Regions from separate parts of the Halomonas sp. PAMB 3264 genome, predicted to be linked through region 1. Evidence: predicted binding sites of a transcription regulator. Region 1 holds the regulator's gene; each other region holds the start of a gene.
What was found. The regulator LexA, encoded in region 1, represses DNA repair genes until DNA is damaged. The targets are predictions, from matches to a motif close to TACTGTNTANNTANACAGTA.
Positions count from the first base shown of each region.

Region 1 (2,268 bases):
TGAAAGCGTTGGCTGAAGGGGTCGAGATAGCGCGCAAACACCGCCTGAATCAGCGCCTTTTTCGAACCGAAGTGGTAGTTCACCGCCGCCAGGTTCACCCGCGCCTTGCTGGTGATGTTGCGCAGAGAGGTCTCTGCAAAGCCACGCTCGGCGAACAGCACCTCCGCCGTATCCAGAATACGCGTGACGGTATCAGACTGCGCCATGGCGCCCTCCAGAAAACGAGTGTTTAAAACATCGCGAAATAGTAGGTCATTAAAACGCCGGGCTCAATCGTGCGAAACCCTGATATGCCCTCTTTTAAAGGCGAACGGCTTTATAATCCGTGGCTTGAGTCATATACTGGACAGAGGAACATACTGTATACTTAAACACATATATTTAAGTCATTTTTATAGTTACCTTTTACCCTGGAGTCAGCCATGCCTCGTCCTCTTACCGTTCGTCAGCAGCACGTATTCGATTTTATCGTGAAGACCATGAACGAGTACGGCTACCCACCCACCCGCGCTGAAATCGCCAAAGCGCTGGGCTTTCGCTCACCCAACGCGGCCGAAGAGCACCTGCGCGCGCTCGAGCGCAAGGGCGCCATCCGTATCATTCGCCACACCTCCCGCGGCATCCGCCTGCCCAATCAGGAAGGGGTGGAAGCGCCGGAATCCGCCGCTGAGGCCAGCGACAGCGTCGAATCCGCGACCCAGGGGCTGCCGATCATCGGCGAAGTGGCCGCGGGCAGCCCGATTCTGGCCGCCGAACACATCGATCGTTACTGCCCGCTGCCGGCGGAGTATTTCACGCCGAAGGCCGACTACCTGCTGCGCGTGCGCGGGCTGTCGATGAAGGATATCGGCATTCTGGAAGGCGACCTGCTGGCGGTACACCGCACCGAGCGGGTACGCGACGGCCAGATCGTCGTGGCGCGCCTGGAGGACGAAGTCACCGTCAAGCGTTTTCGCCGCGACGGCCACCAGGTCACGCTGCACGCCGAGAACAGCGATTTCGCCCCGATCGAAATCGACCTTCGCACCCAGCAGCTCGATATCGAAGGTGTCGGCGTTGGCGTGATTCGCGGCGGCAGTGGCCAGGCGCTGGGTTAATTGACCTATCGATTGAGACAGGAAATGTGGCGGTGCCGGGCAACCCTGCGCGAGGGCGCTGTGAACCCTTCCCTGGGCGCTACTTTCGCCATCCATGGCGAAAGACCCTCGCTACGGGCAGCCCGGCACGGCGGCCCGTATTGTCATCCTCAAGCTTATAAACCAAAAACGGGGCACTTTCGTGCCCCGTTTTTTAGTTGAAGACGACCGTCTTGTTGCCGTCGATCAGCACGCGATCTTCCAGGTGCCACCTGAGCCCGCGGGCGAGCACGGACTTCTCCACGTCGCGGCCAAAGCGCACCAGATCCGTGGGCGTGTGACAGTGGCTGACGCGGTGGATGTCCTGTTCGATGATCGGGCCGGCGTCAAGCTCTTCGGTCACGTAGTGGCAGGTCGCGCCGATCAGCTTCACGCCGCGCTCGAACGCCTGGTGATAGGGCTTGGCACCGGCAAACGACGGCAAAAAGCTGTGGTGGATGTTGATGATCTGGCCGGCGTATTGGCTACAGAGCGCCGGCGGCAAAATCTGCATGTAGCGCGCCAGCACGATGCAGTCCGCCTCGAGCGCCTCGACTTGGCGCTGCACCGCATCGAACGCGGGCTGCTTGTCGCTGGGGTCGACCGCGATGTGGTGATAATCGATCCCGTACCACTCGCTTAGCGCGCGCATGTCCGGGTGGTTGGAGATGATGCCCACGATGTCGCAGTCGAGCTCGCCAGCCTGCCAGCGGTAGAGCAGATCGACCAGGCAGTGGGACTCTTTCGACACCATGATCACGACCCGGCGCCGCTTTTGGGTATCGACCAGCGCCCACTGCATCGAAAACGCGTTGGCGATGGGCGCAAACGCCTGTTCGAGCTCGGCCGCGCTCATGCCGATGGAGTCGGCGAGAATCTCGTAGCGCATGAAAAATCGGCCCGTTTGCAGATCCGAGTGCTGGCTCGCCTCGGTGATGGAGCCGCCGTGCTGAGCAATGAAGCTCGACACGCGCGCCACGATGCCTACCTGATCGGGGCAGGAAACCACTAAACGGTAATAATGCGACATGAATACACTCTTGATACACGTTTCGAAGACGCGACCCGACGGGGTCGTCAAGAACCGTTGAGGCCTTGGGGGGCGTTAGTGTAGCGCAAGCGGCGATCGGGAACACTGCCAGGATTGTTAGCC
Region 1 covers NZ_CP134866.1:2,084,399-2,086,666, forward strand. The annotation lists gene RN347_RS09360 (TetR/AcrR family transcriptional regulator) at 1-206, opposite strand, end outside; gene lexA (transcriptional repressor LexA) at 423-1,097, shown strand; gene purU (formyltetrahydrofolate deformylase) at 1,291-2,145, opposite strand.

Region 2 (2,268 bases), 240 kb from region 1:
CCAGAAACGCGGCGGGCGTCGCGTGGCTCAGCTGCACCGAGCTGACCACGCCCAGCGCCCGACCGCTTTCGACCACGTACTCGCCGATGTGCTTCATGCGCTCGTCGTTGTTCGACCAGTTGATGGCGCTGTTGTAGGTCTTCTGGCCGGTGGCCAACGCCGTGCCGGCGGCGGCGCTGTCGGTGAAGTTCTCACGGGCGTAGTTGTAGCCGGCGAAATAGCTGTCGTAGTCGCCCAGCTTGCCTTCGAAGCCCACGCCCTCGGCCGCTTCATCGCTCCAGAGCTCGGCAGGGTCGAACTCGACCTTGCCTTCGTCGCTCATGGTCGGCTCGGTGGCGGTAGTCAGCGGGTAGGTAGCGGCGAAAACCTGGGTGTCGAAGTCGTCGTACACTTCCTGACCCAGCACTGCGTGGCGGTAGTAGCTGGCGGCGCGGAAGGTTTCGATACCCGCACCGTCGGTGATCATCAAAATGACGTTTTTGGCACTGTGTTGTTGGGCAAGCGCCGGCGTGGCAAAAACGGCACCCAAGGCAAGCGCGAGCGCGCAGCGTTTGAAAGCGACCATGCTGTTCATCCAAGTCATTGATTAAGAGAGACTTAAATTAGCCACGCCAGATGACAGCGGGATGAACGTTTAGCGCGATTTCAGTGACACTCCGTTCACCACGGCCAGCGGTTGTCGTTAGCACGAGCGGTAATATAGTGTATATTCATACAGTCAACCTATTGCCGATCGGATAGCGTCATGTCGGATTCACGCGCCCTCCCCCGGGGCAGTGTCGTTCACAAGGGCCGCGGGGCAACGTTCGACCCGCACAACCGCTTTGCGCCGAGTGTCAGCGTCGAGGAATCCGACGGCTGGTGGCAGGAGCACGCTCCTTTAAGCCTTGCCACCGAGGTACGCGAGGAGCCAAGCAAGAGCGCGCTTGCGTGGAACAGCTCACCGGATCTCTCCTTTGATCGCTCGCTCAATCCTTACCGCGGCTGCGAGCATGGCTGCATCTACTGCTTCGCCCGGCCCTCGCACGCCTACTGGGACATGTCGCCAGGGCTCGATTTCGAAACCCGGCTGATCGCGCGTACCGGCATGCTCGAGCACCTGCGCGACGAACTTGCGAAACCGGGCTACGTTTGCCGGCCGATCAACCTGTCCGGCAACACCGACTGTTATCAACCGATCGAGGCTAGATACCGCACCACTCGGAGCCTGCTCGCGTTTTTGCTCGAATGCCGCCACCCGGTCACGCTGGTGACCAAGGGAAGCCTCGTACTGCGCGATCTGGATCTTTTGAAACAGATGGCCGAGCACCGACTGGTACGGGTGCTGGTGAGTCTGACGAGCCTGGACGGCGACTTGAAGCGCACCCTGGAGCCGCGAGCGGCTTCGCCCCAGGCGCGGCTGAAGGTGATTCGCGAACTCAGCGCCGCCGGGGTGCCGGTGGGGGTGTTGATCTCGCCGGTGATACCGGGGCTGACCGACCACGAAATCGAGCGGCTGATCGAGGCGGCCCGCGGCGCCGGCGCGCGCACCGCGAGCTGGATGCTTCTACGCCTGCCCCGCGAGGTCGCGCCGCTGTTCCAGGCGTGGCTGGTGGCCCACTACCCCGAGCGCGCCGACAAGGTGATGAGCCTGATTCGCCAGTGCCGGGGCGGCAAGACCAACGAGGCGGCGTTCGGCAAGCGCTTTCGCGGTGAAGGCGTGTTCGTCGACATGATCGAGCAGCGCTTCAAGCGCGCCAGCCGTCAATGGGGCATGCAGCCCCGCGCCGAGCAGGGGCTCAACACGCGCGACTTCAGGCCACCCCGTACTCAGGGCGACCTGTTCGACTAACCAACGCTAACGGTTCGGGCCGCGCCGCGCCTTGAGCTCGTCGAGCACCAGCGCGAAGAAGCCGCGGATCTCCTGAAGCTTCGGCCGGGCCTCGACCATCAGGGTGTCCATCTTTTCGAGCTCCTGAGTCTGGGCTTCTCGGGCGTCGAGCTCAGCGCGAATTTCGTCGATGATCTCCACCGAGTCGTTCAACATCGCCTTGAGTTCGGCGGTCGAGGTGGTGTGCAGGCTTGGCCTGGAACCTTGTTCAATACTCATGGCGCCCTCCTTACAGTACGGTAACAGCGATCAGCAGGGCCGGCAGCGCGATGAACACGCCCAGCACCCAGCCGGCGGCCAGCGCCTTGCGCTCGGCGGCGACCCGGCCCAGCCACTGCGCCCCTTTCACCGGTAGCAGACGCAGAAACGGCAGTCCGCCGATGATCAGCACGGCGCAC
Region 2 covers NZ_CP134866.1:2,324,125-2,326,392, forward strand. The annotation lists gene RN347_RS10510 (alkaline phosphatase) at 1-565, opposite strand, end outside; gene RN347_RS10515 (PA0069 family radical SAM protein) at 746-1,831, shown strand; gene RN347_RS10520 (hypothetical protein) at 1,838-2,089, opposite strand; gene RN347_RS10525 (Na/Pi symporter) at 2,100-2,268, opposite strand, start outside.
Region 2: the regulator LexA is predicted to act here: its motif matches at 701-720, upstream of RN347_RS10515 (PA0069 family radical SAM protein).

Region 3 (2,268 bases), 1.7 Mb from region 1:
CAATCGGTCTGCGGTGATTACCGCGGGTTGGCCTTTATCTGGGGGCCGCCGTGAACTTTTCAAGGGGGGAATTTGCATTATCCCCCAACTCGACTAGCCCGCTTTCTGGCTGACCACGACCATCGCCGGGCGCACCAGGCGTCCGTTGAGCAAATACCCCTTCTGCACGACTTCCATTACCGTGTTGGGCTCGAGTTCCGGGTTGGGCACCATGGTCAGGGCCTCATGAACCTGCGGGTCGAAGGGCTCGCCACTGGGTTCGACGCTTTCGACGCCGAACTTGTTGAGCACGTCGAGCTGCATCTTGAGCGTCATGGACACACCTTCACGGTGCGCGTCAGAGGCATCCTCTTGCATGCTGTCCAGCGCTTTTTCCAGGCTATCCACCACCGGCAGCAGCTCCTTGACGAACTTCTCGAGAGCGAACTTGCGCGCCTTCTCCGCTTCCGCTTCGGCGCGGCGACGCACGTTCTGGGCCTCGGCAGACGCTCTGAGCGACTGATCCTTCGCCTCGGAAAGACTCTGTTCGAGCTCCTCGACGCGGGCCGCCAGCACCTCGGCTTCCGGGTTGCTCACGCCTTCGTCGAACGTTTCGGTACCCAGCGGCGACTCATCGTCCAGTACACCTTCGAGATCGCCTTCGATCAGGCGCTCTTCGTCGGCCTGCTCGGTTACTTCGGCGTCCTGCTCCTGGCGGGCCAGCTCGTCATCGATCGGGGTTTGCGGTTCTTTCGCCATGCCGTACTCCTGAATGCGGTCGCGGCGCGTAAGCGCCCGCTGGTTGAAATAAAGTGTGTGAGTTAAACGGGTTCATTAATGCGTATGCACGCTATATGGGGGCCTTGTTTGGCATCTCAAGAGGGGCATTGAAGTGAGTTATCGACTACTGTATAAAACAACAATCATTGTATAAGCATCCAGTTTCTATAGAGCCCTGCCCGGGAGGCCCTATGCTGACTCAGCTCGTCATTCAGGATTACGCCATCGTTGACCGTCTGGAACTCGATTTGACCGACGGCATGACTGCCATCACCGGGGAGACCGGGGCGGGTAAATCCATCCTGCTCGGCGCCCTGGGGCTTTGCCTGGGCGAGCGCGCCGACGCGGGGAGCGTGCGCCACGGCCGCGAACGCACCGACCTTTCGGCCAACTTCGACATTGCCCGCCTGCCCGCCGCCGCCGAGTGGCTCGAGGCGCGCGAACTCTCCTCTCAGGAGTGCTTGCTTCGCCGCGTGGTGACCGCCAGCGGCCGCTCCAAGGCGTGGATCAACGGCCAGCCGGCGACCATTGCCGATCTCAAGACGCTTGGCGAGCTGCTGATTCAGGTCCACGGCCAGCACGCCCACCAGGCGCTGATGCGCGAAGAGACTCACCTGGCGCTTTTGGACGACTACGCCGGTCTCAAGGGTAAACGCCAGGCGCTGGCCGAAACCTTCAAGGAGTGGCGCGCGACCCGCGCACGGCTTAAAAAGCGCAGCGAAGCGGGGAGCGAAGTCGAAGCGCGCCGCCAGCTTCTGCGCTACCAGGTCGAGGAGCTCGACCAGCTGGCGCTGGGCGAAGGTGAACTCGAGGTGCTCGAAGAGGAGCAGTCGACGCTTGCCCACGCCGAGGAGACCCTGCGTGAAACCCAGTTCGCCGTGGAGTGCTGCGAAAGCGATGACGGCGGCGCACTTTCGCTACTCAATCAGGCTTATGCCCGGCTCAGCGCCCTGCCTGGCAGCGACAAGGGCGTGCTGGCCAACACGCTAGCGATGCTCTCGGACGCCCGCATTCAGGTCGAAGAGGCCACGGGCGAGCTCGCCCGCTTTGCCAGTGTCACCGAGCTCGACCCGGAGCGCCTGTCGTGGGTCGACGAGCGCCTTACGGATGTGCACCGCATCGCGCGAAAGCATCACGTCGCCCCGGAGGAGCTCTACGCGCTGCACCAGTCGCTTGCCCGCGAAGTGGCCCAGCTGGAGGCAAGCGATGAAGACCTCGAGTCGCTAAGCAGTCAGGTCGCCGAATACCGTGAGCGCTACCGTCAGGACGCCAGGGCGCTTTCCGAGGCGCGTCAAAAAGCCGCCGGCAAACTGGGCAAGGAAGTGCAGCAGCAGCTCGCGTTTCTGGCCATGGGCAAGGCGCGCTTCGAGGTGGCCGTCTCGAGCCGCGAAACGCCCGCTCAGGACGGGCTGGATCAGGTACAGTTTTTGATCAGCGCCAACCCTGGCCAACCCGCCCGGCCGCTGACGAAGGTCGCCTCTGGCGGTGAGCTTTCACGCATCAGTCTGG
Region 3 covers NZ_CP134866.1:397,987-400,254, reverse strand. The annotation lists gene grpE (nucleotide exchange factor GrpE) at 94-738, opposite strand; gene recN (DNA repair protein RecN) at 951-2,268, shown strand, end outside.
Region 3: the regulator LexA is predicted to act here: its motif matches at 885-904, upstream of recN (DNA repair protein RecN).